DNA from 4 places in the Paenibacillus sp. J22R160 genome. Region 1 is predicted to be linked to each of the others. Evidence: riboswitches for the same ligand, from Rfam matches in the RefSeq annotation. Region 1 holds a riboswitch; each other region holds the start of a gene.
The links. Region 1 has a riboswitch for cyclic di-GMP ahead of AC58UW_RS30575 (transglutaminase-like domain-containing protein). Riboswitches for the same ligand answer to the same signal wherever they lie in the genome.
Positions count from the first base shown of each region.

Region 1 (7,450 bases):
GCAGAAGATCATGAATAGCTTCCTTCACAGCCGCTAGCTTAGGCTTCATACTAGCACTAGCATCTATTAAAAGCGCTACGCGAAGGGAAGTAGTCTCGCTCATGGAATCGATCACCTGCACGACCTCTGCTCGCTTCTCTGGCGGAAGCTGTTCTAGTTGATTAATCCCTAGAATGCTTTGCAATTCTTTGCCTACCGCATGCTGAATCGTGGTCGTTACGGTTTTGCGAGTCATCATTTGAACCGTTTGGGACAGCTGAACCGAATTGACAATTCGACTCATCCCCCCGCCTGCAGCGGCAATCTCGCGAATCTCTTCAGTGCCTAGCATGCCTAGCTCCCCTTGGTCGACCACACCTATGACATTCACAGTTACACCTTCTGTATGCGCTTGTGCAGCCGCGATGACTGGACTCACGCCAACATTCGAACATCCATCTGTAATTAACAAAATCTGTTTCATCATGACATTTGCCTCCCTGGCTTAAGGAAATTTGCTCTCTAGCAGTTCTTCTCCTAGTTTTTCCATTTTTGAGAGGCTCTAATCATGGATTGAGCATAGGAAACAAAAAGGCAGCCTGCCGATGGAACAGGCAGACTGTCTTAAGATTGAAATTTGAATTGGATACTACGGTCTGAATCTTCTTCTTAGGATAAGGCCCAACAGGACCAGGGTGATACCTGCAATTTCTACATACAGATGGCTAGACTCCCCGGTTACCGGAAGGGTTTCAGGCTTCGTTATAGGCGGGATTCCCCCTAACGGAACGTTGTTATCACTATCGATCGGAATGTCAGGCGCCGGCGGTTTGGGATCCGTTGAAGGAGTAGGAACCGCTGGCGGTGATGGCATTGGCGTTACAGTGGGCGCTGGCGGTTTCGACGGCGCTGGCGTAGTGCTCGGTGCTGGGCTCGGTACTGGTTTCGATGTTGGACTTGGTGTCGGACTTGACGTTGGTTCATCTGACGTTGGTGTAGTTGTTGGCGTAGTTGTTGGTGTAGTTGTTGGTGTAGTTGTTGGCGTTGGTGGAGCAGACTCCTTAGTATTTATGACATTTAAACTCAGAACATCCCCTGAATGAAGCGTTATAGGGTTCTCTACTCTGTTTAGTACATAACCAGATGGCGCTGTTTTCTCAACTACAACATAATCGCCTGCAAGCAGTTCCCTAAAGATAACAGAACCTGTTTCGTCTGTCTTTAATGTGTTAATCAGCGTCCTTGTCGTACCTGACTTCCGATATAATTCAAAAGTTGCTCCACTGAGCAATAAGGTGTTATTCGTTGAATCAATTTTCTTAACGGTCAATGATCCTCGGACCCCGCCGCCTGTACCCGACCCTCCAGAAACACCTACTACGATATCCTTCGTTGTTTCTTTAACCACTGAGGTTACGTTGCTGCCGCTGAGATTAACTTTATTGGAGACCGTTTCGTGATCATTAGCCTTAATCAAGGACTGATACTCCAAAATATAAGGACTCGATATCTGATTAACGAAGCTCAGTTCAAAAGTTTGCTTACCATCATTGCTTGTTTTAATGTCCAACTTGTAGTCCGTGCCCTTTGTTAATTCCGATCCTTTGGTCACATTGCCATTCTCCGCTACAGTCGTAGCGAATAAGTGGAAGGAATTGGGCAGTAATTGCTGATTACTTGTAGGCGTATCAACGATTTTGGCGTCGGTCAACGTGGATTGGTTGCGATTAATAAGAATGGTCCAGTTTATTTTATCCACAATTTGCTCGCCGCTTTTGCTGACGTATTCTCCGCCCATAGGGATTTCGAAGCTGGCGCTTAAATTATTAGAGATAGGAGTATCTCCATTAAATACTCTCGCCGTGTTGGAAACAAAACGGTCAATAAGCTGGCCTTCCAGGCTCGTGTCAAAGACAATTTGATACGCACCTTGGAGGGATTGATCGAATTTTATAATTAATTTATTCTGGCTATCAACCGTGTAAGTGTATTTCGACTTGTCGACTGGTAACCCCAGGGATGCATTACCATTTACAGCGATGATCATGTTATAGACAGCAAGCGAACCATCTACTAGCTTCTGATTAGGCTCCAATGTATCCTGAACAGTGGTCATTTCAGTAGCCTTGCTGTTGTAATTGACCCCCACTGTCCAAGTAATCTTTTTGGAAGCCGCATTGTAGGCGCCAAATTTATACCCGTTATTTATTACTTCAACTCTGGGGTCAAATATTGCATTTGCCGTTTTGGTCCGCGAGACTTCAGTTTCGTCTAGCCAATCAATTGTAGCTGAATTTGTGAACCTTGTAGTTCCCAGAGGACTAATCCAATCTAAATTAAAGTCTGTTTTGTAAGTAATCGTCAAAGGCTCTGAGATTGGGTTAGTCAGTTTTATGAGGAATCCATCGCTGGAATCGATCGAACTATCCAGAACATAATCGACCGATGTTAAGGTCACTGTCCCTTTTTTGATAACGAGCGAGCTTGGTATGAAACGCATGCCCTTATTCGGAAAGGTATCTCTCACAACCACGCTGTTCATCAAATAACTATCCCGGTTAATGACCAGCATCCAAGCTTCCGTTCTAGCCTTGTAATCCGCCGGTCCAGGATATTTAAAAATAACTCCCTGTTCAACAGGGCGTGTAGCTGAATCACTATATCCGCTTCCTGACTCGACTGTATTCGTAATGTTCACGTTATTCAGCACACGATCGATTGTTTTGGTTTGGTAAATGATTTTATAGGCCGAGGAGATTTGGTGATTAAATTGCAGTTTAAATCCTTTGCGGCCAGGGGCTGCCTCCGACGTTACCGTGTACTCAGAAGCCGGCAGTTCACTGCCCAGTGTTTCAGTCCCGCTCGAACTCAGAGTAACCGGATAGACATGAAGAGAGCCGGCGACTAGCTCTTGCGTATCATTAAATAAGTCCTTTAGGAAGGCAACCGGTTGAGCAATAGTCTTCTCTTTATAATTATATTTTATAGACCAACTAACGACTTGTGTAATGGGATTATAGCCATCCTGCGCTTTATCCAAATCTCTACCTTGCTGCACCTGAACCGTTGCAGTAGCGGAAACAGCGGCTTTATTGCTTCCTCCGAAAGTTGCTGTATTCACAAAAGTCTCTTTATTAGAATCCGTTATAGTCGTCGTATATTGAATGCGATAAGCCTTAGTAATGGGGCTATCCGTGAAACGAATAGCAAGATTTGCCGCCGTTATATCGACTGTATATTGGCTGGTATCCAGCAATGCTCCCTGTACCACAGTTCCATCTAGATGAACTCCTAGCTCATAAACGGCTACTGTAACAGGAACAGATAGTCCCGCTGGGATAGGATCCGTTACCACCGCATTCTGAACAGAATCCAGTGCTTTATTCACATCAACAGTCCAATTAATATCCTTGGAATTGAACCCCGTAGATACTCCTTTTTTATCTATTGTCGAGGTGACCGTCGGTCGAAAATGAAGAGTGAAAATCTGATCACCTGTATTAACCGGTATGGTAATATTGACAATCGTGCTTTCGGTTAGCTGGCTTTTATCTATTTGCGTTCTGAAGGTGAGCGTACCATGTACATTATCATGGCTTTCTATGTAGTCGTTAAAGGTGATCAATACTTGACGACTAGTGCGGTCAACATGAAACGTTCCTAACTGATCCTGCCCCATCACTAAGCCACCGCTGATATCATTAAAAAGCAAGAATTGCTGCGGCAGATAAAAGGTATACGTATAGCCGCTATGATACTGACCATTCGGCAGAGACCAGGTGTAATCCAGCTGTATCGTGGAGTTCGGTTCGTAAACATCACCGGTCACGACCTGTCCTGCACTGTTGTAAACAGCCATGGTCACACTGTCTATAATATTCTCGTTAATTGCATTCGCACGGGCCACTGTCCCAACGCCAAAGCCAATACCGTAAAGACTCTGCATAAGTATTAACAGCGTAATTAGCAGCGTACTCATCTTCTTCTTCAACATCATTATTCAAACCTCCATTCACAATTTAATTCTTGTAGAAATTATTGGTTCATTTCTTATGTAAAAGATACAAGTCGTATCATTATTAATACTATATGATACGACTTGTATTGTAAATCATTGGAATTCCTATTTGCTCACTTAGAAAGGCAAATAAAAAAAACCTGCACTCAGTTATGAGTACAGGTGTCTTTCCTATCTTAATATATTCTGGCTACTTGATAATTAGCACTGTTTTTTTCTAACTCTACGGCTTCACCAGCTTGTACATGCACAGCATCATACGTGGTATCAATTGTCACCCACTCATTACGTTCCTTCAAGAAAACTTGATTCCATGCATGATAGGTCTCAGGAGCTTGTACCTCATACCCCATAACCAGACGGGTTGGAATTCCCTCACTTCTTGCCATTGCTGCAAAAGTAGAAGAAAAGTCGTAGCAGATGCCTCCGGAGGCCTCGTAAACCGTATCCAGATCAGGTATATATTTGTCTGCAACGGTTTCGGCCTTCTTATAATCGTACTTAAATTGGGTCGTGATAAAACCGTAAATGGCCTTTAGTTTATCCATATCCGTTTCTTTACTGCCCACTAATTGCTTAGCCTTAACGACTGCTTTCGACTCCATATTCCAATCAATCAGTGGAATGGACTGCAGAAAAACGGCATTCTCGTCTTCCATCTTCAAATCTATTTGTTCTTGCGCAACTACTTTATATTTATTCGTCCCTATGGACTCGCCAATCACCACGTTATATGCGCCATTGCCAAGCTGCAAAGGATACTGATCGCCCTCTGCAAAGGTGTAGTCATATCTGGCATTCCCACTTATGATTCGGACGAGAACTTTGGTACTCTTCGCTCTTTCATAGTTAACCGAGATAATCCCCTTATTCAGTGCAACTTTGTCAATAATGGGCGTTGGGGAAGCTGCCAATATCCCTTGAGGGGCAAGACTGCCTAGTATAGTTGCAAGAATTGCAAGTCTGACTGGTTTCTTAAACACAATAAATCTCCCTTCGGTAACTGGCTGCCAACTTAGTTCTACTAAGGAAGGCCCTTTAGCTTTGCGTCTCTAGTTTTCGCTAGATTTGCCTTTATCGGAGAAAAGCACCGAATCCCTATACAGCAATCTTAACATAGGCTTGTATCTCTGAATAGACAAAATATTACATATTTTATTTCTCAGACGACACCAGGATCCCCTTAATCGCAATACGGTGAGTCGGATTCTCCATAGGATGGCAAGTAATTAGCGTAATCTCCCGATCCTTGCCATTACCTTTGAGCACCCAGACGTCTTCCGGGAGAACGTACTGCTTATCAACAACTTTATAGACATACTTTTTATTCCCGGTATCTACTTCGACTAAATCGCCTTCGGTGACTTCATCTAATCGATTGAAGTTTTTCCCGTAGGTCAAATTTCGATGGCCTGCAATCGCATAATTGCCAATTGCCCCTGCTTTTCCGGTATTGGCGATACTGGCAACGGAGACTTTTAAATTATTCACTGTAGCATCCGTTAGAATAGGCAGCTTGAGATCTATTTTATCGATAATGAGAACACCTTCCATGTTCTTCGGCAACGCCACAGGCTTCGGTGTTGCTGCGACGACTACAGGGGCCTGCTGGCTGCTTGTCGGCGCACCCTCAACCGTGGGACGAGGAGAAGCCATGACAGGCGCACCCTCAACCGCAGGACGAGGGGAAGCCACGACGGGCGCATCCTCTGGCAGTGATTCCTCGGGCTCAACAACAGCCTGATCCATCATTTGCAAATTCTCCTCCCATTGCTTCAAAATCTTCTGCTGCTGAAAGCTCTCATACCGGTCGTTAGCCATCGGATACAAGAAAATGATAATCCCAAGAATGATACATAACAGTGACAGCTTTTTTCTAATCACCAGAGGTACCTGCCTTTCTCGTGGATCTCATGCGCAAGCACGCACTACCAAATAATCCCACAAATAATATGCCTTATTTTATTCTATATTGCTGAAGGAATCCCTGCCCCACGGTCTGTGAAGGCTGTCCCTGCCCTCGCAGTCAAAGCAAAGAGAACATTGAAACATGTAATAGCTAGTCATGTCATCGTAGAAAAAAGCTTAAAAAGCCTGCTTAATCGCAGGCTTTCCATTACTAATCATGACTTATAAGACAGCAGCTATTATTTCGTCAGCTAACTAACTGACCGTTTTCGGACGCTCCATGCGCGTGATGCCCGGCCAGCGGAACGTCGCCCACTCCGGCTGCCGCTTCTCTACGCGAGCGACAACGACCGTCATATCATCTTGAATTTCGCCATGATGATGGCGGAAAATTCGTTCCAGTAAACAATCCGCGAACTCTTGCGGCAAGGTCGTATCGATTTCTTGGATCATGCGCTTCATCCACATCTCCTTATTCACCGCATGGCCTGGCGCATCATAGATCCCATCGGTCATCATGACGAGGATATCTCCCGACTGGAGAGGAATAGAAACCAGATCGACATCGATCTCGCTCAAAATCCCCACTGGCAGATTATTTGCCGAGATCGAAATCACTTCGTTCCCACGCTTAATAAAGCTCGGTATGGAGCCAATTTTCATGAACGTTGTATTTGCGTTATACATGTCAATCAAAGCCATATCCACCGTCGCATACATCTCATCGGAGGATCGGAGCATGAGCACGGAGTTCAGCGACTTGATCGCCAGCTTCTCATCCATACCAGACTGCAGCAGCTGCTGCAGGATGCTAAGGGCGGTCTGACTCTCGGCCCGCGCACGCTCGCCATTGCCCATGCCGTCGCTAAGCGCAACGGCATACTTGCCATTGCCCAGCTCCACCGTGGAGAAGCTGTCGCCCGAGAAGAGGTCGCCCCCTTTGGCTGCGCCGGCGACCCCGGTCTCTACCTCGAATTCCTTGGCAGAGCCGAATACGACCGTGCTGTAGCCTTCGCCCCGCTCATGCATGTCCTCGCGCATTACGGCGACATTCTCGCCGATGATTTCGCTCAACAGCGGCGCAATGATTTTCCGGCATTCATCGAAACCCTTCGTGTATTGATGAATAATCTCAATTTCAATATTTCCTTCATCCAAGGAAATAATGTCGATTGTATGAATAGATAAGCCCAGCTCCTCCAGGGCATTGCGGATTTGCTCTTCTTGAAGGAACAACTCCTGCCCTTCCCGTTTAATTTCCTTCGCTAAGTCCTCCATGACCTGCGAAACGCCAGACAGCTGATCAGCCACGAGATGACGGCTGTCCATAATTTGCTTTTTCCAGTGCAAATCATTCTTATACAAGCTATACTGCTGCTTCATCACATCTAGCACTTGATCGGTACGATTACACACCTTCTTCCACTCCGCTGGTATTTGTTTCTTCGTCATATTCTCCTTCGTCTCAATATTGGTCATCATATCGGTCATAAACGTATACGTTTGGTAAAACTTCTGATCCCAGCACTGGCTTTTTTTCCAGCA
Region 1 covers NZ_JCAUAU010000028.1:21,475-28,924, forward strand. Annotated here, with positions in the region: gene AC58UW_RS30565 (vWA domain-containing protein) at 1-463, opposite strand, end outside; gene AC58UW_RS30570 (collagen binding domain-containing protein) at 629-3,976, opposite strand; gene AC58UW_RS30575 (transglutaminase-like domain-containing protein) at 4,174-4,980, opposite strand; cyclic di-GMP riboswitch class I at 4,993-5,080, opposite strand; gene AC58UW_RS30580 (class D sortase) at 5,153-5,881, opposite strand; gene spoIIE (stage II sporulation protein E) at 6,161-7,450, opposite strand, start outside.

Region 2 (7,450 bases), on a different contig from region 1:
CTTGTTCCTCGTCGTTGGTCGCTGTGCATCAAGCCTGCAGCAGCATATGGTCAGGGGAAAGTGAGCAAGCCATTGCCGGCGGTGTGAATGTCATTCTTTCCAACGCGATTACAACAAGCTTAAGCAAAGCAGGTATGCTTGCAGCGGATGATCGCTGCAAAACCTTCGATGCACAGGCGGATGGTTATGTTCGAGGGGAAGGTTGCGGAATTGTAGTGCTCAAGCCGCTATCTAAAGCGCTGGGAGATGGTGATGAGGTGTATGCTGTCATTCCGGGTAGTGCTGTCAATCAGGACGGCCGCAGTAACGGGATTACAGCGCCGAATCAATCCTCACAGGAGAAGCTGCTTGAGTCGGCATATGAGAATGCCGGCATACAGCCTCATCAAATTGGCTATATTGAAGCACATGGTACAGGTACTTACCTTGGCGACCCTATTGAAGTAAAGGCACTGGGAAAAGTGCTTGCTCAAGACAAAGTAGCTGGTGAGATGATTTATCTAGGTTCAGTGAAAAGTAACATCGGACACTTAGAGTCTGCGGCAGGGATGGCTGGACTCATTAAGTCTGCACTGATCATGAAACACGGAATCGTTCCGCCAAGCTTGCACTTTCAGGATTGGAATCCTGAAATTCCACATGAGAGTTTTCCATTTGTGGTACCTACACAAAGTGTGGAACTGCGATCTGGGAATGAAGTATATGCCGGCGTTAGCTCGTTCGGGTTTGGCGGGACCAATGCGCACATTGTGGTTGGCAGGCCAATTCATCGATTGCCAGCGAAATCTCAATCGGAGTATTCGCCATTACTATTTACGCTGTCTGCTGCGAGAAAAGATAGTTTATCGATTTTGGCTCAAAGATATATGGATTGGTTGAAGCTCACGGATCAGCCTGATCTTCTGTCAATATGCTCAACCTTGCTGAAGGGCAGGAGGCATCATGAACATAGATTGGCTATTGCAGCATCTTCTAAGGAGACACTGGTGGAAGGATTGCAAGAGTATTTGAGTGCTCTTGACAGCAATCTTCTGTGCAAGAGCTATGGTCATGTGCTGTCTAATTCACCTGGGATTGTGTACTACTTTCCTGAGCACGACATGATAAATGGTGATGCAAGGAAGGAAGTATTGACTTGCGATGCGATTTTTCAACAATCTTATTTTGTAGTGAGCCAACTGTATCGTCAATTGGCGTCGGAGTCGATGCAAGAGCAGGACGAATGGCGAACTTTCGCGAAACAATTTGCACATGCGGAGATGTTGCGAAGTTGGGGATTAAGGCCGAATAGTTGCCTAGGCGAGGGAGTTGGAGGTTTAACAGCAATGGTTGTGGAAGGGGAATTGTCACTGCCAGAAGCCATTGAACGGCTAGTCCGCGGGGAGTTTAACAGTTCCGTGAGATCTGAGTCGGAGATTGCTCGCGGCGATGTTGTATTATGCCTGTCGTCTGTACCTGCCTGGTTCCAAGGAAAGGATGAATCCATGATTGTTTGCAATTGCAACGATGAGCATGGGAAGCAGCAATTACAGTGTCAATTATTTATTAAAGGTCTATTTGTGCCTGAATGCTCAGAACAAAAGAAACAATCACATATGCTCCCGGGATACCCGTGGAATCATATTTCATGCTGGAAGCCCATAGGAAAGAATGAGGCGGAGTCGAATGGCATGACTTGTTTTTGTTAATTGGGGGAGTAGCATTGAAAAGAATTGATATCGTTGTAATTGGCGGAGGGCAAGCAGGTCTATCGACAGGTTATTACTTAAGCTCAGAGCAGCGGGAGTTCATTGTATTGGATCAAAGCCATGAAGTGGGATATTCGTGGAGCAGCAGATATGACTCGTTAACTTTGTTTACTCCTCGCATGTATAGCAGTTTGCCAGGTTTACCGCTAGAGGGAGATCCATGGGGCTACCCAACAAAGGATGAGATGGCAGCTTACTTACAACAGTATCAAGAGAAGTTTGCCATTCCCATCCAGCTATCAACAGAGGTAACAAGATTAACCTATCAATTAGGGAGATTCCTTGTAACGACGAATAATGGAGCATGGTTAGCCAAGCAAGTCGTTGTGGCTGCGGGTCCCTTTCAAACCCCATTTATTCCTCCGATTGCACAATCACTGAGTTCAGAAGTTTTTCAACTACATACCTCCGACTATCATAATCCCGGAATGCTGCCACAACAGGGAGAAGTGCTCGTAATCGGCGGGGGAAATTCCGGAGCGCAAATAGCGCTTGAGATCTCTCAGCAGAGAAATGTTTATTTGTCATTGGGTCATGACATCCAGTATTTGCCCTATCGTTTATTCGGAAGAAGTCTTTTTTGGTGGTATGAGAAGGTCGGGATATTGCGAAAAAGTCCAGAGTCATGGGTCGGGCGAAGATTTATTAAAAAGAAAGATCCGCTCTATGGCTTTGAACTTAGGAATGCAATAAGCAGTGGAAGGGTCAATTTATTAGCGAGGACAACAAATGGCAGCGAGAAACAGTTGAAATTTGCCGATGGCTCATCTCTTGAAGCGGGAACGATCATATGGGCTACCGGGTTTCGGTCCAATTATCCTTGGCTTCATATTCCCGAGATTTTAAATAACAAACAAACGGTCATTCATGAACGGGGCGTTACGTTAATTCCCGGGTTGTATTTTGTAGGTCTACCTTGGCTGTCCTCCCGAGGGTCTGCATTAATAGGATGGGTACATCGGGATGCCAAGTTCATTTGTCAAATGATTAAACAATATGAGGATCAGTATGCAAATGAAGATTATTGCTACGAGGATTTACCCTCACACGGGAGTTGACATCTGGAAGTTATTTGGTTCACTTCTAGACCAGGTAAGAAGGTCTAAGATTGACAAATGTCTGCAAAAAGATCAACAGCAAAGAATGATCGTAGGGGACATTTTGCTCCAATTTGTGCTGCGTAACGAACTATGTAGGATTGGAAAAAGAAGACCTAGCGTCATATACAATCCATTAGGAAAGCCATCCCTAAGCGACTGGCCAGATATTACTTTTAATATTTCTCATTCCGGGGAGTGGGTCACTATTGTCCTTGCTTCTTGTGAGGTAGGGATTGATGTTGAAAAGCAAGATCCGCGTTTTGTTAATTTGGAGGAATGTATATTATCTCCTTCGGAACGCAGGGAATATCGTACGATTCAAGATCGTGAGGCCTTTCTTTGTGAACACTGGGCGATGAAAGAAAGCTTCGCCAAACTGATAGGCGTCGGACTTGGTTATCCATTTACGGAGGCATCATTTGATAAGTTCACTGCAAGTGAAGCCGTAACCATTTACGAGAATAAATGCTATTTTTGCAGAACCTTTGTGTTGGATGCGCTGAACAGCGAGAAGCCGTATCATTTAGCGGTTTGCAGTGAAGCCTATAACTTCCCTGATGAGTTGACCATTCTTCCTTTTGATAGTTTAAAATTATGGGCACTCAGTGCCGCGAAAAGTGTTTAAAACAGGCTTCCCGTTCGATTACGGGGAGCCTGCTTTTTATTCGACAAAAAATTATAATTAAGGACACGAATAGCCTTTTTTCGTGTATAATGGGTTCTTGATCTCATTTTCTTAACCTATGGTAAATTAACAGCGAGAGGAGTTCTGACAGATGAATCGGTTACGCGGTTTTCTTGGTTCGTATCATCCGATTGTACATACGTTAATTTTAGGAACGGTTATGGCCAGGGCTGCGTCTTCCATGAGTCTGCCTTTTCTAGCAATTTACTTAGCTAAGCATACGTCGATGAGCGCGGTAATGATCGGGGCCGTTATTGGAATGGGCGCCTTAGCAGGAACAGTTGGAGGATTTATTGGTGGTAACTTATCTGACCGATTCGGCAGACGCGTCATCATGCTGGCTGCTCTTTTTGGATGGGGGGTTGTGTTTCTAGGCTTTAGTATTGTGAAACTGCCGATTTTGTTCATGATGCTGAATATGCTTAACGGCTTGTGCCGCTCCTTCTACGAACCAGTCTCTCAAGCGTTGATGGCGGATTTGACCGAGCCGGCCAAACGACTCAGTGTGTTTTCAATGAGATACATGGCGATTAATGTCGGTGTTGCTGTAGGACCTTTATTAGGGGCCTTTTTTGCAACGATGGATGGCTCACTGCCGTTTCTACTGACTGGAATCGTATATTTTCTCTATGCGGTTACACTTTATGTTCTCCTCATCGTTTTTGGCATTAAGCAAATAGAAGGGGAGAAGAAACAACCGGTTACGTTTGTCTCCGCTTTGCGGGTCATCCAACGTGATGTCACGTTTCGCTACTATATTCTGGGCGGAATTATCGGGGCTATCGGCTACTCGCAAGTCATGGTGACACTATCGCAATATTTGGAACAGAATTTCACTGAAGGTGTGAGAATGTTTGCTGTCCTTATGAGTGTCAATGCTATCGTGGTCATTGCAATGCAGATTCCTCTTACACGGATCTCTGATAAATACACACCACTTGCAGCCATTATTTTTGGCAATTTGATGTTTGCGTTAGGGGATATCGGTTTTGCGTTCTCGCACTCGCTAATTCCAATGATTGCTTCAATGGCGATTTTTACTCTAGGCGAAATTTTGAATTATCCCGCGGCGAGCATGCTGATTGATAAGCTGGCACCTGAGCATATGCGAGGTACTTATTTCGGTGCACAAACCTTAACAAACGTAGGTCACTTTATGGGACCATGGGTTGGAGGCTTTTTGCTTGTGACGTATGGGGGTACTACGCTTTATCTCATCATCGCCTTTGTGACACTTGCGGGCTCACTCTTTTACTGGAAAGGCGCCAATAATCTACAAATGCTTTTGAAAAACAGGTCGAAAAAAGAAATTTTTTGATAGATCTTGCAAAAATAGTTCTTGAGAACTATACGATTTCAAAACAACTTCCCTTATTCTTGAGAGTGTAGTTATTTCTTGCAAAAGACTTCACAACACATCTCGACAATGGCAAAACTGACGAAAGTCAGTGACGCAAAGCTATAGGGGCTACCTTGTTCCTGAAAAGGACTTGTTGCCAGCCAGCTGCCGAGCGATTGGGTATTCAACTTAGAGCCCCTCCGATCGGTACACTATGGTGGGGTTTTTCTCTGTCATAACTTTCATAAACAATGGATAAAAGGAGGACCAAGCAGCATGCAGTCTGAATTACATGAAGAGCAAAAAGTAACATCACTTTGCGGCAATCATGTTGCCCGTTTGGTGCCATCCTCGGATGGACCAAAGCTATTGATTAATTTAGAAGAATACGCACTTAATGAAGCATGTTGGGATGTTGAGATGTTTCAGGGGAGAAGCAACAGCATTTTGATTTTCTACTGGAAAGGTGAAGTTAAGCTTTCCGTGAAAATGCCTCCGATGCCTCAAATTGAGGCTTTTATGACTAGACTCTATCAAATTTTGACGTCCAAATTAAGAACGGTTCAGCCAGTATAGGCGAACTGTTCTTTTTTTTACATCCGAAAAGCCCTGACGACAAAATGATTGTCACAAATCGACAGGTGCTGATATAATGGAACACATAATCATACATAGTTCTTAAGTACTATTCAGTAGGGGGCTTTGCGTTATGAGATTAATTACGCGTTCGGATTTTGACGGTTTAGTATGCGCAATGCTTTTCAGAAAGTTAAACATGGTTGATGAAATGAAATTCGTTCATCCCAAAGATATGCAGGATGGTTTGATCGAGGTTACCGAGAACGATATTTTGGCCAATGTGCCTTATGTTGCAGGCTGCGGATTATGGTTTGATCACCACTCCAGCGAACTTGAGCGGATGGGCGAAAAGGTGGCATTCAAAGGGGAAACCCGCATTGCACCAAGTGCAGCACGCGTCGTTTATGATTATTATGGAGGGCAAGAAACCTTCGGTGATATTGACGATATTATGCAAGGCGTAGATAAAGCGGATGCAGCACAATTTAGTAAAGATGATATTTTGAACCCATCCGGTTGGGATTTGTTGTCATTCATCATGGATGCTCGGACGGGTTTAGGACGTTACCGGGACTATCGAATTAGCAATTATCAGCTTATGGAAGAGCTTGTGGATCATTGCGACGTGATGACGGTTGATCAAATTATGGAGCTTCCGGACGTGAAGGAACGGGTGGAACGGTATTATGAACTAGATGCTCAGTACCGTGAAATGCTTATTAAGCATACCTGTACAGAAGGAAATGTGATCATAACGGATCTTCGGGACGTTGAAACGATCTATCCCGGCAACCGATTCATGGTTTACGCGCTTTTTCCAGAGCAGAATGTATCCATATGGATCGTGGACGGGCGCAATAAACAAAATTGCGTATTTGCTTGCGGGCACAGCATCGTGAATCGCTCCTCCCAAACGAACATCGGGACTTTGATGCTCCAAAATGGCGGAGGAGGTCACCACGCAGCAGGCACTTGTCAGGTTGAATATGCGCAAGCTGAGAATATTTTGAAGAAAATTGTTGAAACGATGAGAGCAGACGGATAAAATAATAAACGAACCGCAGGATGGGGAGTTCCCGGAATGCGGTTTATTTACGGAGCCGGGGGGGGGCGTGTTAGTGAAAATCGATCGCATTCATCATGTGGCTATTATTAGCTCGAATTACGAACGGTCGAAGCATTTCTATGTTGAACTACTAGGAATGACGATCGTCAATGAGTCGTACCGGGCAGAACGTGATTCCTATAAGCTGGATTTGCGCATAGGAGAAACAGAGCAGCAGATCGAATTGTTTTCGTTTCCTAATCCACCATTAAGAGTGAATAGGCCAGAGGCGCGAGGACTTCGGCACTTGGCTTTTGTTGTTGGGAATATGGACGAAACCGTCAAAGAACTAGAAAGCAAGGGAATTGCCGTTGAACCGATACGAATTGATCCCATAACAGGCGATCGGTATACGTTTTTTGCAGACCCCGATGGACTCCCGCTAGAGTTGGTGGAACATGCCGAACGATGATTTATCAAAAAATGAACAAAAAGCGAAATTAGGTTTCGCTATAGGGTGCTTATGGAGTATCCTACTGTCTATTCCACTCTGGGCCATAGTGATTTGGCTTTTGATGAAAAAATAAATCCCTCTAACGCTCAGCTGACCACAAGTCGGAGTAGCGATAGGGATTTTTTTATTGGATATCGGCGGTAAATAGGGGACTCCTCCCAAAATAAGGAATCATAATTGAACTCTTATACTCATGTGGCATTAATGTATTAACACTATAATAAAAATTAAAATATATGTAATTATTATTTGATACGCTTTTGCTGAGGAGGATGAGCTTGGAAGGAAATTTATTGAACTGCCTTTACTTATTCTTAGTGGTGTTTGCTTGCTACATAATCTTTATTTTACCGACACAATGGCTGAAAATTGAGCGGATTAAATACCCACTTAATCTAAATGTGAGAATTCTACAAATAAGTGATATGCATGTTGAAAGA
Region 2 covers NZ_JCAUAU010000001.1:748,747-756,196, reverse strand. Annotated here, with positions in the region: gene AC58UW_RS03225 (type I polyketide synthase) at 1-1,688, shown strand, start outside; gene AC58UW_RS03220 (flavin-containing monooxygenase) at 1,703-2,806, shown strand; gene AC58UW_RS03215 (4'-phosphopantetheinyl transferase family protein) at 2,757-3,473, shown strand; gene AC58UW_RS03210 (MDR family MFS transporter) at 3,625-4,851, shown strand; cyclic di-GMP riboswitch class I at 4,952-5,045, shown strand; gene AC58UW_RS03205 (hypothetical protein) at 5,149-5,448, shown strand; gene AC58UW_RS03200 (exopolyphosphatase) at 5,582-6,496, shown strand; gene gloA2 (SMU1112c/YaeR family gloxylase I-like metalloprotein) at 6,570-6,968, shown strand; gene AC58UW_RS03190 (metallophosphoesterase) at 7,289-7,450, shown strand, end outside.
Region 2: linked by a shared signal. The riboswitch ahead of AC58UW_RS03205 (hypothetical protein) and the one ahead of AC58UW_RS30575 (transglutaminase-like domain-containing protein) in region 1 are both predicted to bind cyclic di-GMP.

Region 3 (7,450 bases), on a different contig from region 1:
CTAGGATGGCATGCAAAATTGCGCCTGGATGGCTGATTCGTTCAGGCACTTCTTGGCATGTGAAGTAGAGCTGATCGATGAAAGGAAGCTTGTCTTTGTACACGGTAATAACAAAATTAGAGCCGATCACAATCGCAATTTCCTGGGGCTCCAGCCCCTCGGATACGGCAAAGAAGGTCAGGAAGATATGATCTTTATACGTATCCATCTTCGGTCGTTGATTTAGCTTGATGGCATCCTCGACAAGGAGCGGGTGGCACTTGAATACATCGCCAAGAACATGTTTGACTTCATCTGGCGAGGGGTTCTCCATTCGCACCCAAACGACTTCATTGGAGGCTGGAACGCGCACCTCTTCCTCGTGGACGGTTGCATGTGTAGATTCATAAATGAGCATGGATGACAGACCAAACACCTCGGTTAGGTTGAATTGGTTTCAGCATACCATATTTGTCCGGAAGCGTTCCAGATTTTGCACTTGTCAATTGAGATTTGATCCTTTATAATAACAATTGTCGTCAAAATGGGCTGCACAAGCTTACCGACATTCGCGGCCCGTTGGTCAAGTGGTTAAGACACCTCCCTTTCACGGAGGTAACAGGGGTTCGAGTCCCCTACGGGTCAGTTTTTATATCCTCTTATGCGGTCGTGGTGGAACGGCAGACACACCATCTTGAGGGGGTGGCGCTCACAAGGCGTGAGGGTTCAAATCCCTCCGACCGCATCCCAAGTATAGAGAGAAGAACCTCCAAATTCACTTGTTAAAGTGAAAGTAGGAGGTTCTTTTTTGTTTAAGGAATTAACAGTATCCTCTGAGTAACGGATTAAAGGGAGTTTCTCCTGCTAATTGTAAGCTGAGATGGGAAGCAAGGCATTTAACTGGAAAAACTCCATCTATTTCGGCGCCAGACAGGCGAATGAGGACAAATGTAAAGAAATTAACAACAGAAATTCCAGTTATTCGATTTTAAAAGCAACCAAACGAAGAAATTAACAGTAGAATCTTCCATGTAATCAAATTTTGACAGGCGAGCACCGCTCTCTAGTTGAGCTAGTTGAGCACCAACCTGCCTCAGGCTTAATTATTCTTTAGAATTACTTCGACAGCTTCTGACAGCTAAAGCTCAACCATTCTAGTACAATAGGACCAAACTAGTTGAAAAGAGAAGGGTGAGTTCCGTGAAAACAACCTATCAAAACTTACAAGTTCGCAGAGTTATGCGATATTTTTTAAAAGTTGCCAGCATTGAGCAGCTTGAGCTCATTGCGAGCATACTGAACAGATGCATTACGCAAAGAAAAACACAACAAGTAATTAACACAAATACAAGCAATGGCGCTTAATTTGCCTATAATTTCCACCAAAGACTATGCTCTGCAGGCCATGCAGGAGTAGTCTTTTTCTACTTTCTCAGCTTTGGGTTGCCATCTAAATGGGCTATAATAGTAATTGAAATTCATAAAGGGAGAATACGAACATGACTCCATATAAAAGAAACAAATTAGTTGAAGTGAGCGGAAAGTTGGCAAAAGTCGCCATGGGTAATGCTTTTGCTGACCTTGTCATTAAAAATGGCATATTGGTCAATGTGTATTCAGGGGAATTAATTGCGCACATGGATGTCGCAGTAGCAGAGGGACGAGTGGCATTTGTCGGGCATGCAGACCACACGATTGGTGATCAAACGGTTGTTATCGACGCTGCAGGGAGATACATAGCTCCTGGGTTCCTAGACGGACATATGCATGTTGAAAGTACCATGCTTTCTGTTACAGAGTTTGCCAAAGCGGCTCTACCCAAAGGAACAACGGGGATTTTCATGGACCCGCACGAGATTGCCAATGTGTTTGGGGCAGAAGGGGTTAGGCTGATGCATGAAGAGGGGCAGCAGCTGCCGCTCAAAGTATTCACGACCTTCCCGTCCTGCGTACCTGCGACAACAGATTTGGAAGATGCGGGTGCAAGCTTGGAAGTGAAAGATATTGAAGAGGGACTGCAGTGGGATAATGTGATCGGTCTTGGTGAAGTGATGAATTTTCCTGGTGTCGTGTACGGAGATCCGAAAATGTGCGGGGAAATCGAAGCGACGATTAACAGCGGCAAAGCAGTAACGGGCCATTTCCCGAGTGAGGATGACCGTATGCTGCAAGCCTATATTGCGTCTGGCGTGACCTCCGATCACGAAACGGTTACGCGCGAGCAAGGACTGCATAAAGTCCGTATGGGCATGCATCTGATGATTCGCGAAGGCTCCGCTTGGCATGATGTCAAAGAGGTCATCAAGGTGGTGACCGAAGATAAAGTAAACACATCTAACATCTCCCTCGTCACGGATGACGTTAGTCCGCAAACACTGGTGGAGAAAGGGCATCTCAACCATGTGGTGCGCCGAGCGATTGAAGAGGGCGTTGATCCTGTCACCGCGATTCAAATGGTTACCATCAATGTGGCGCGTTACTTTAACCTGGATAAAGACCTAGGCAGCCTTACGCCAGGTAAATGCGCAGACATTTTATTACTCGATGATTTGCAAAAGGTTGAGCCTGTAACTGTCATTACGGATGGAAAGGTTATCTTTGACCAAGGCAAGCTTGTCGAGGAATTCCCTACTTATATATATCCGGCGCATATTTGCAGCTCCATGAATGTGAAGCGAGAGCTCACAGCAGAGGACTTTCAGCTTAAGAGCCGCGGTAAAGAAGAGCGAACAAGTGTCAATGTCGTACAGGTAATTGAAAATAGTGCAAGAACAGCGAAAATGACAGCCACGCTAAGTGTCGAGCAAGGAATTATTCAACCGGATATCCAACAGGATGTTGTTCGTCTTGCTTGTATTGAGCGGCACCGCGGCACCGGTGAAATTTCACTTGGTTTCTCAAGCGGCTTTCAACTGAAATCCGGCGCAGTAGCGTCAACCGTAGCGCATGACAGCCACAATTTAATAGTTATGGGCATTGATGAACAGGATATGGCTTTTGCCGCTAATGAACTTGCCAAATTGGGAGGCGGCACAATTGTCGTTGAGAATGGCCGCGTGCTGGCTCAAGTTCCGTTAACGATTGCAGGCCTTATGTCCGATAAGACTTTGCTTGAAGTCGTTGAAGAGGTTGCTCAGCTCGAAGGAGCATGGAAGCAAATTGGCTGCCCGTTGAACGCACCGTTTATGACATTCTCATTGATAGCACTGCCTGTTATTCCTGAGATTCGGATTTCAAACCGTGGAATTGTCGATGTGACACAGTTTAAGTTGATTGATGTGGAACTGGTTTAAGACTAGAAGGTGCTCCTTGGGGCACCTTCTTTTTTTCCAAAAGTATGAAGTTTTGTCATAAGTGAATCCATCGGTCCGTTGACATTTTGTAAACCTTATCATATTTTAATCCATTTCGACATAATACAACATTTATTGCTATGTACAGACTAAAATTTATCGCACTATAATAAGTACAGATTTAAGACAAACTGCATGCACGAATGACTGACTAATTGACAAAGGCAAATCATTGGAAACAATGAGACGCAAAGCCATGGCCTAACACATACATTTTTGTATGATATGGTTGACAGGTTACCGAGTGGGAAGGATCAAGATCATCCTTTATTCGGGGTGGTCTTTTTTTGTTCGTCAAAACATCATCCAAGGAGGCAATTTGCTTGAAAGAGAAAAACCGTGTTATGCAATTTATTGTAATCGGGACACTCGTCCTAAGTTTGTTGGTCCATGCCCTTAACCGCCTTGCTCATCACTCGCTCATGGAACACGAAGTCATGCATTCAGCTTTATCACACGGTTTTTTAAATCAAATGTTTTTCTGGACACCGATCGTGCTTGTTATCATCGGAGCTGTGCTCTCTCGTCTTCAAGCTGAACATGCTTGGATCCCGCTTGTTCATACGTTGTCATTAACGTTATGCTCCATGTCGATTATTGCTGGAGGCAACGGAATGGTGGAGTATCACTTTTCCATTTTCATGGTGTTAGCCATCCTTATGTACTATAACAATATTGCCTTGCTGCTGTGCAGTACGGTTCTTTTTGCCGCCCAGCATCTGCTTGGGTTCTTCTTTTTTCCCGAATTGGTCTACGGTTCAAATGTGTATGCGTTTACAATGGTGGCGATTCACCTGATTTTCGTCATCCTCTTCATTGGCGCGGTCATGTATCAAATCATCTCCAATCGCCAAGCAACGGAGCGTTTCGAAAAGGAACAATATCATAAGCTGCAGCAGACCGTCAGGTCCATTATCGAGAGTCTTGCACATACTTCTCAGGAAGTTCGACTGAACTCTAGCGGTCTGAGCGCTCAGTCAAATGAGCTTAATCGCTTGACCATGGAGGTCGTTCAAACGATGCACCAGGTAGAGCAGGCTGCTAGTGATCAAGAAAACGGCGTAGAAGTTAGCAGGAAAGCGATAAGCGAAATGCTCACCGATATTTGCCACATTGCAGAAAACTCGGCCAGTGCGTCTGAGATATCCAGTCAAGCAGCCTATGAGGCTGAAAAGGGGAATGAATCCATTCAGCTGGCCGTGCAGCAGATGCAGTCCATGCATCATGCGATTCATTCAACCGCCGAGAAAGTGAAAGTGCTTGGAGAACGCTCGCAAGAGATCAATCAAATTGTTAATTTGATAACAGATGTCGCTTCGCGCACGAACTTGCTAGCCCTTAACGCAGCTATCGAAGCAGCGCGCGCAGGCGAACACGGAAAAGGATTTACGGTTGTTTCAACAGAGGTGCGCAAATTAGCCGAGCAAACGAGCGAGTCCGCTAAGCAAATTGCAGAGCTAATTGAAGATATTCAAGTGAATAATGAAGCCTCCATTCAATCGATGGATCAAGTCATTGGTACCTTTGCTCATGGAAATGAGGCCGTTGTGTCTGCCGGACAAGCATTTGGACGCATCCTGGGATCGATCCATTCTGTTGCTACGCAAATGCGCGATATCAGGGGAACGTCGCAGCAGATGTCAGCGAGCACACAGCAATTTAGCACTTCCATGGAGGAAATTTCCGTATTATCCAGCCAATTAACCGACAATGTGAAATCAGTCAGTAAACGAACGGACAAACAGGATATCCTGATCAACAAAGCGTCGGAATTAGCCGACAGATTGGAAGAACATAGCCATACACTGAATGAGATCATGATGAAGACGAAACATACATTTTCTCTACAGTAATTTCCCTACAGCAACGAAGAAATGAGGATCACATATGCATCACCCGATAACGGAAAGTTATAATTTCGTCCTAGTTCTCCTATCATTCACCATCGCCTTGCTGGCCTCTTTTACAGCGCTTAATTTGGCGCGCAAAGTGTCATCTTCGGAGGGCTGGTATCAGAAGAGCTGGATGATTTGCAGTGCCATCGTCATGGGGGTAGGAATATGGTCCATGCATTTTATCGCCATGCTGGCTTATGAATTGCCGGAAGGAGTCACCTACGACATCTCTATGGTCAGTATCTCTATTGTCGTAGCGGTCAGTGGGGCGCTGGTAGGGCTTTTCGTTACGTTCCAAGGGAACTTCACCCGAACCAAGCTCATCATTGGCGGAACAACGATGGGATTTGCCATTAGCGGCATGCATTATATCGGGATGTCTGCCCTGCAGCATATAACGATTCGTTATCAGCCTGTACCGTTCATTTTATCCATTATTATTGCTATCTTGGCCTCAATAACTGCTCTGTATCTATTTTTTAACCGGAGTCAAAAAATTGCCATCAGCGGTTTCATCATGGGGATAGCTATCACAGGCATGCACTATATGGGTATGGCAGCCGCAGTTATGACCATGCAGGATGCCTCTCATCATGCAAGTGAGAATGGCGTAAGCATGGACTTTTTCGTGGTCGCCATGGATGTAGCGTTCGGAGCGATTCTGATTTTCGCATTTAGCTTTATTAGCTCTCTGTCATCCGATAGACGGTTAGCTGAACAAATTGCGCTCAAAGCTTCCATCTTAGAGTCAGCTATTGATGGAATCCTGATGTTTAAAGCGCAGGGGCGAATCATTGAATTCAACCAGGCCGCAGAAGGGATTTTTGGATACACACGCAAAGAGGCGCTTCACTTAACCATATTCGATCTCCTGTTTCTATTCGATCAAGATGGGCAGGATGCGGCAGATTTGTATAAGCAGCTAACGCAAAAGGTTGGCTCCATTATTGGTAAACGATTTGAAATCATGGCTTACCGATCCAATCATGCGAAGTTTCCTGCTGAAATCGTCATTACGAATCTCTTTTATGCAGGCAAGCTCGTTTATACAGCCTATCTGCGTGATTTGACGGAGATCCGAAAGTCGGAGGAGCTCATTCACAAGTTGGCTTACTTTGACCATTTGACGGGTTTGCCTAATCGCAATCAATTTAATCAGCTTATTGAAGATATCCTTCATCGTGCTCGTAAAAATCAGGAGACTGTGGCTGTGTTGTTTCTGGATATTTACCGGTTTAAATGGATCAATGACTCCTATGGTCATCTTGTTGGCGATCAAGTGTTGAAGCAATTCTCGGCGTTGATAACGAGTAGTCTGCCCGCGAATGGCTCGGCTTCAAGGCTTAGCGGGGACGAGTTTGTCATTTTATTGCCGCTAGGTGACAGGGATATCGCTGAGAATCAAGCCTTAGACATCATGAAAAGGTTGGAAATACCGTTACACGTAGAAGGAAGAGAATTCTATGTGTCGACCAACATGGGGATTTCGTTGTATCCGCAGGATGGACAATCGTCAGAAATTTTGCTGAAAAATGCGGACCAAGCGATGTATGCGGCGAAAGAGCAGGGCCGCAACAATTACCGGTTCTTCCGAAAGGACATGAAGACTAAGTTCTCCCAAAGAGCTGCCATTGAACAACATTTGCGTCATGCCATTGATAATAAGGAGCTAACCTTAGTTTATCAGCCTAAATTTGATACGCGTACGTGTGAGCTGGTGGGGATGGAGGCGCTTCTTCGATGGAATAACGAGCAGTTAGGTAGCATTGCGCCACAGACGTTCATTCCGGTTGCCGAGGAATCTCGTCAAATCATAGAAATCGGCCAATGGGTGCTCCATTCGGCTGCGGCGCAAATGAAGAAATGGCAGGATGCAGGATTGGATGCCGTCTCGATGGCAGTGAACATATCGGCGGTTCAGCTGCACCATGAGCAGTTTATTCCATCGATTCATGATATTTTGCAAACGTATCAGTTGGAGCCTGAAAGGTTGGAACTCGAAATGACGGAAAGCATCGAAATCAATCGAAGCAGCATGCTTGAGAAGCTCCGGACCCTTCATCGGATGGGGGTAAGGCTGGCTGTGGATGATTTTGGCACGGGATATTCGTCGATCAGTTATTTGCAGAAGTTCCCAATCAACTCGCTTAAAATTGACAAATCCTTTGTTCAACGCATTGCCGGACCTCATTCGGATAATTCACTCATTGAAGCAATTATCGC
Region 3 covers NZ_JCAUAU010000014.1:9,604-17,053, forward strand. Annotated here, with positions in the region: gene corA (magnesium/cobalt transporter CorA) at 1-397, opposite strand, end outside; tRNA gene AC58UW_RS23030 (tRNA-Glu) at 553-624, shown strand; tRNA gene AC58UW_RS23035 (tRNA-Leu) at 643-724, shown strand; gene ade (adenine deaminase) at 1,479-3,272, shown strand; cyclic di-GMP riboswitch class I at 3,486-3,577, shown strand; gene AC58UW_RS23045 (methyl-accepting chemotaxis protein) at 3,656-5,185, shown strand; gene AC58UW_RS23050 (putative bifunctional diguanylate cyclase/phosphodiesterase) at 5,220-7,450, shown strand, end outside.
Region 3: linked by a shared signal. The riboswitch ahead of AC58UW_RS23045 (methyl-accepting chemotaxis protein) and the one ahead of AC58UW_RS30575 (transglutaminase-like domain-containing protein) in region 1 are both predicted to bind cyclic di-GMP.

Region 4 (7,450 bases), on a different contig from region 1:
GACAACTTGTTTAAGATTTTAAAGGGTCTGCAGAATGCGTTCTCCCCTCCCCCTCCTGCAACAGCAAATTTGGCTGCAGCAAGAGGATTGATGACAGATTTAACCAATCGTTTTGAAAATTTCCTGGGAGTACAATCTGAGGTAGGCGCACTGGCTAACCGTTTAGATCTCATGGATAACAGACTCAAAGATTTGGACGTGAATTTAACGGAATTGAGTAGTAAAACAGAAGATGCGGATATGGCTGAGACCATAACGAAATTAAAAACGGATGAAAATGTATACCAAGCATCTCTATCAACAGGAGCAAAGATTATTCAACCCAGCTTGATTGACTTCTTAAGATAATAAGGAGATTCGTCTTTGAACATACCTAGATTATCTATCCATCAAACTTATGCAGAGATTGGCATAGAAACGCAGAAAGCCCAACTTTCTATGGAATCCCCACGCGGACAATTAGAAGTTAAGCAAGAGGCAGCATCTGTGGAAATTACTAGTCGCAAGGGAAATTTAAGCGTGGACTCATCTGCAGCGTGGAGCGCACTAGGGAAAGGCGATCACTTGGAATGGATGAATCAAATTTATAGCCAACTGCAATCAGTAGCACTGCAAGCTATCGGTAAGATTGTTGAAGATGGCAACCGAATGGCCATGATCACAAATCCTAGTAACCCATTTGCCGAGATTGGCGCAAACCAAATGAATGAACTAATCCCTGTGCAGTATGTAGGTAAGGCTTCAAATCTCAATGTGAAGCTAAATTATGAAATGAGAAAGCCGGAAATAAATATTACGCCTCATAAAGCAGAAATTCAATACACGCCTCAGAAACCACAGATTAGCGTTACTCCGGGGAATATAAACATTTATGTAAAGCAAAAGAATTCAATTGAAATAAATGTAGGCTCTTATGATTGGTATAAGTAGTTTATCAGCAATAATTTAAGGCAATAGCTAATGCTATTGCCTTAAATTATTCAAAGGAGGATATAGAATGTTTAATTATATAAATGGGAAAACAATTAGCTTTAAAGGTTCAATTCTTGGTTTTAAGGATTCAGATTTATTTGAATTTGAGACAATTGATGAAAAGGGACCGTTTGCTTATTTAAAGAGCATAGAAGAAAAAAGTATCGGTTTTGTAGTGGCTAACCCATTTACTTTTTTCCAGAACTACAGCTTTGAATTGGATGAGAAAGATAAGACGTGGCTGCAAATAAATACACACGAAGAGGTTCTTGCACTAGGGATTATAACTTTAAAGACACCATTTGAGAAATCAACGATGAACTTGGTAGCTCCGCTTGTAATTAACATTAACCATCTATCAGGTAGCCAAATTGTGCATGCACCTTCGAGAGACTTTAGTACCCAAACACCTTTATTTCCAAAATTCAACGAGAAAGGAATTGAGGGTGTAACATGTTAATTCTTACAAGAAAAAATGGTCAGTCTATTCTCATAGGCGAGAATATTGAAGTTTTTATCACTTCAATAGAGGGTGATCAAGTAAAAATAGGCATCAATGCCCCTAACGATACCAGAATTTATCGGAAGGAAGTGTTCGAGGCTATTCAGCAAAGTAATAAAGAAGCGATTACAGAGCTACCAAATATCGAAAATATGAGAAAAATGCTGAATTTTGAGGATGTTTAGGTAAATAAGTATATAACAAATATTGAAACGACAAAAAATTAAAAAAAATAGTGATAAAGAACTAAATTGCTATAAACTTTCTAATCGATTCAGCCGAAATAATATATGTAAGGGCAAAGACCTATACAATCCACATGGATGTGGAATACAAATTCAAGGAGGAATTACAAATGATTATCAATCACAATCTTAACGCAATGAACTCACACCGCAACCTGACGTTTAACAACGCTCAACAAGGCAAGTCCAGTGAAAAATTGTCTTCCGGATACCGCATCAACCGTGCGGCAGACGATGCAGCAGGTCTTTCGATTTCCGAACAAATGCGTTCGCAAATTAAAGGGATGAACCAAGGGATGCGTAACGCTCAAGACGGTATTTCCCTTGTACAAACGGCTGAGGGTGCGATGAACGAAGTTTCTGACATGCTGACGCGCATGAAAGAACTTGCTACTCAAGCGCAAAATAACACTTACAACGCGAACGACCGTGCTGCAATGGATGCTGAATACACATCCTTGAGTACAGCAATCGACTCCATTGCTACAAACACGAAGTTCAACGGAATTACTCTTCTAGATGGTTCGGCTAGTGCAACCTTTACGATTCAAACGGGTGGTGGTGCTGCTGACCAAGTAGTTATGGATTTGTCAGCTATTGATGTGACAACTGCTACTCTAGGTGTTACCAGTGGTGTTGGTACAGCGGCTGCGGCTATTACAGCAAGTGGACAAGTTGATACAGCAATCACTGCGGTTAACACTGCTCGTTCCTCTCTTGGTGCGTACCAAAATCAACTTGAGCACGTCTACAATAACGTTGGTGTAAATGCGGAAAACCTGCAAGCTGCTGAATCCCGTGTTCGCGACACTGACATGGCTGCTGAAATGATGAAATACACAAAATTCAACATCCTGCAACAAGCTTCCACTGCGATGTTGGCACAAGCTAACCAAGCACCACAAGGCGTACTGCAATTGCTTCGTTAATCAAAGAAAAAAAGAGGCCTTCAAATCGAAGGCCTCTTTTTTGTAGATCAAGTTTTTTTATATAAAGCTAATAAATGAGACTTCTTTGTACGATAAATATAGTAAACAATGAATTAATGAGGAGATGAACAGGATGGTTATGCGAATAACGGGTATGTCCTCCGGTATGGATATTGACAGCATGGTTAGTAAGCTAATGCAAGCAGAGAATATGCCGATTGATAATCTTAATAAGCTGAAAACAAAGAATGAATGGCTGCAGGATTCATACCGTGCAATAAACACGGCTATTTATCCATTAAGTGAACAGAGCAAGCAAATACAGTATAACTACAACTGGCCGACAGCATCGGGAACGGATGGTAGTGGAAAGCCTGTCTTCACACAGGCAGATAAAGATGCTATTTACGCAAAAATAAGCAGTTTTGTTACGACTTATAACGACACGAGCGTTGCTTTGAAAACCAAGTTAGATGAGACGGTAGAGCGAAGCTATCAACCACTAACAAGTGAACAAAAGAAGGCAATGAATGATGATGATATTAAAAATTGGGAAATAAAGGCAAAAAAAGGTTCTCTTCGCGGTGACACTATAGTATCCAAAGCATACTTGGACTTCCGTTCCGACGTGACAACTGAGGTCACTGGAATTACGTCGACATATAAATCGCTTGTTGATATTGGAGTCACAACGGGTGCTTTTAACAAGTACGACACTTCAACCGCCGGCAAATTGTACATGGATTCAACTAAATTAAAAGCAGCTATTGATGCCGATCCCCAAGCTGTTATTAATTTGTTCACGGCACACGGTACCGGTACAGATCGTGGTATCGCACAGAGAATCTATGAGGATGCTGGAAATACGATGTCGGAGATTTCAAAAAAGGCTGGTTCGGCAAATGGAGCGTATAATAGCACTTTTACTTCTCTGGGCAAGAAGGACTATGATCTCGCTCAGAAAATTTCAGCAATGACAGAAAAGCTCAACAAGAAAGAAGACCATTTTTATAGAATGTTTAGTGTCATGGAGACTGCAATTGCAAAAGGAAATTCCCAGATGAGCTGGCTACAAAGTCAAATGGGTTAACTATACTGCAATATTATTCTAAGTTTTGCAATTTAGAAGGAGGAAACCCAATGGATATTCAGTCCAAATTCCCCCAGGTTCAATTACCTGCTATAACAAAGGAAGTGTCTGAACCGATCAAAGCAACCGGAGAATATATTGAAATCAAGGGCAAAAGTAAGTCACAAATATTAACAGTTTGGGAGAAGGCTTTACTTGATTCAATTGATAAGGCAAACAAAGCACTTCAAGGCACTCCACATGAGTTTAAGTATAAAATTCACCAATCATCAGGTGAGGTAATCGTACAAGTTTTAAATAAAGATACCCAAGAAATCGTTCGTGAGGTTCCGTCCGAAAAGTTTATCGAACTGGTGGAGAAACTTCAGGAGCTGTCAGTGGGTGCAATCATCGACGAGAAGAGGTGAAGAGGCCCTATGCTTCAAGTACAGAATCAGTATTTAAACACCCGTGTTCAGACGTCCTCCCCAGGAGAATTAACTTTGATGCTTTATAATGGTTGTATTCTCTTTATTAAACAGGGTATTGCTTGTATGGAGAAACAAGATTTTGCAGGGAAACATACAAATTTTTCAAAAGCACAGAACATTATTGAAGAACTTCAATCCACACTAAAAATGGAATATGAAATCTCACACGATTTAAATAGTTTATATACTTTTCTTCAAAGCAAGCTGTTCGAAGCTAATGTCAAGCTTGATTCCGAATCTGCTCAGTATTGTGTCACGATGTTTACAGAATTACGTGATACATGGAACGAGGCGTTGAAGAGCTTGAAAAATGCGGAGAAGGTGAAATAGGTATGAGACATTCGACTCCAATGGAGTGCTTGTTAGAAAACCTGAGAGAAACAACATGTCAAATCTCCCAATTAGATGTAAATGATGAGGCAAACGAAGGTTTGCTTCTTTCTTTGCAGAATGAACAGGTTGAACTGAGGCGAAAAATTGAAGAAATATTGTTGGATGAGAGACGTTCTTTTACTGAAATCGAGAGACAATACCTCAGCGCGTGCTTAGTAATGGAACAAAACAATTTGGAGAAATTTAAGACGATTCAGCAATCTCTGGTTGGACAACTACAACGTATCAACTCTGGTAAAGTCTCACGAGAGCTATATCATTATGAAGAACAGCAGAGTGTTGGCTTTTTCATTGATAAAAATCAGTAATGGAAATATATTGTCGAATATTAAGGTAAATGTTGTAAAAAAACAAGAAATATACTTGCAATAAAATGAATAAGAAAATATAGTAAAATAGTAGATAGGAATTAGTTCCAAAGGTATAGAAAATGAGAATAGATTGGCAAAACTATAGTGATATAGTGACGCAAAGCCATGGGTCTAATCGCTTATTTTAGACGATCAGATCGCCAGGTTGCCCATTTGTTTGGTCATACAAACAATAGCAACTTGCTATTGTTTTTTTGTATACATTATTTCAAATATTATGGAGGAATAATCATGAGACGAATGAAGCAATGGTTAGTTTTAATGTTGACCCTAAGCATGATTTTTAGTGGATTGATACTGAGAACTACGGAAGCGGAAGCAGCAGTCAATGATTATGTTACTGTTACCAAAACTGTTTCTCCTACAACGTTGACTACAGAGGATACGGCAGATGTAACGTTGAATGTCACTGGTACCCCGCCAGTCAATGTAGTTGTGCCGAACGATGTCGTACTTATCATTGACAAGTCAGGAAGTATGGCACCGGGCAACAATAACGGTGAAGATAAAATGACGAATGCAAAGAATGCCGCTAAAGGGTTCGTTGATTTGATGGATTTGACAAAGCACAGGGTGGCAGTTGTCGATTTTTCATCAACAAATATGATCAGTAACATCCCCTTCACAACGGATAAAGAAGTTGCTAAGAATTACATAAATGGAATTCAAGCAAATGGTGCTACAGCGACTGGCGATGCCATTGAGGCAGCTAAGAACTTGTTGGCGGATCATCGTCCTGAAGCGCAGCCGGTTATAGTCATAATGACGGATGGAGACGCCACTCAACCGTCGAACGACCCATACGGCTATGCGAAACAAAAGGCGCAGGATGCGAAGGATGCAGGTATTATTTTCTATTCGATTGCATTGCTTAAATCGAATGATAACCCAGATACAAGTGGACCTAACATACTGCTAAAAGAAATGTCCACAACTTCGGCCCACCATCATTTCGTACTAGGATCGTTAGGGTTAGCTGAAATATATGCCGCCATTGTCAAGGAAATTGGCTTGGCGAGCGCTTATGATGTTACAGTGACGGATATTGTCGATCCAAATTTTGAAATTGTACCGGGGTCTGCTGATAATAACATCCCTCAACCGACCATTACCGGCAATACACTAACATGGGATTTTAATGAATTGAAAAATAGCACTCTTTCGTTCACTTATAAAATTCGTCCGGTAAGCAAAACAAAAACAGGTACTTTCCCGGTTTCAACAGCGAGCTCAGTTATTACTTATAAGGACTATGCAGGTGCAAGCCGATTGAAGTCCATTCCGAGTGTTAGCGTGAAGGTAAAACTTCCGGCTCCGCAAATCACGTCGTTGGACAAGCCTATTGGTCATCCAAATGGCGGAGAAACGGTGGTCATTAATGGCAATCACTTTGTTAGCGGGGCGACCGTCCTTTTCGGAACGATGCCGGGGAATAATGTAGCGTATGTAAGTGACACTAAATTGACAGTAACTGCTCCTGCCGGAGCCCAAGGTGTTGTCAATGTTACCTTATCTAATCCGGATGGTCAACAAGCGTCGGCGCCCTACCAATACAAAGCTGACCCGATTGTTACAACCATAGAGCCGAATAACGGGCCTATTGATGGCGGTACGCTGGTGTTCGTATCAGGTAACTATTTTATAAAAGGAATCACTGCACAGTTTGGTGATCTTCCTGCATCGGTAGTCTATGTTAATCCATCTTATATTAAAGTCACTTCTCCGATAGCAACAACGCCTGGCCCAGTTGATATTACCTTTATAAATCCAGATGAAACAAATGTTGTTGTTCCGGGAGGATTTACGTATAATGCACCTCCAAAGACAGATCCTGAAATTACGACAGTTACACCGAATACCGGTCTTATTACGGGCGGTGACCTAGTCTATATTGTTGGGAAAAACTTCAAATCTGGCATGACCGTATTTGTTGGTGGTAAACAAGCTTCCACTACGTTTATGTCAACAACCAAATTATCAATTATTGTTCCAGTAGGTGATGCCGTAGGTACGGTCGATGTGGCTGTTTCTGATTTGAACAATGCCTTGTTTACTCTACCTGGAGCCTATACCTATACTGCTGTTCAGTATCCGACGCCTACAATATCCTCAATTACACCAAATTCCGGGCTCATTGCAGGTGGTGATTTGGTCTATGTAAGTGGAACAAATTTTGTGAATGGTGTAACACAGGTTACGATTGGCGGTAAACCTGCTGCAACGACTTATATGAGTAAAACTAGTTTGAAAGTGATCGTACCAGCAGGAGATGGTCTGGGATCAGTAGATGTGAAAGTTATCACCGATACGAAAGAAGCTGTTCTCGGCCAAGGATACACATACACAGCACCAGTTATTAAACAAATAACTATTACGACAATTTCTCCTAATACTGGGAAAACAGCAGGCGGGGATCTTGTATATATTAATGGAACGAATTTCATGTCTGGTGCAACAGTGACATTTGGTTCGATTGTT
Region 4 covers NZ_JCAUAU010000012.1:108,969-116,418, forward strand. Annotated here, with positions in the region: gene flgL (flagellar hook-associated protein FlgL) at 1-348, shown strand, start outside; gene AC58UW_RS21885 (DUF6470 family protein) at 364-930, shown strand; gene fliW (flagellar assembly protein FliW) at 998-1,432, shown strand; gene csrA (carbon storage regulator CsrA) at 1,426-1,659, shown strand; gene AC58UW_RS21900 (flagellin N-terminal helical domain-containing protein) at 1,830-2,648, shown strand; gene fliD (flagellar filament capping protein FliD) at 2,782-3,738, shown strand; gene AC58UW_RS21910 (flagellar protein FlaG) at 3,789-4,145, shown strand; gene fliS (flagellar export chaperone FliS) at 4,155-4,538, shown strand; gene AC58UW_RS21920 (hypothetical protein) at 4,490-4,909, shown strand; cyclic di-GMP riboswitch class I at 5,035-5,125, shown strand; gene AC58UW_RS21925 (choice-of-anchor Z repeating domain-containing protein) at 5,204-7,450, shown strand, end outside.
Region 4: linked by a shared signal. The riboswitch ahead of AC58UW_RS21925 (choice-of-anchor Z repeating domain-containing protein) and the one ahead of AC58UW_RS30575 (transglutaminase-like domain-containing protein) in region 1 are both predicted to bind cyclic di-GMP.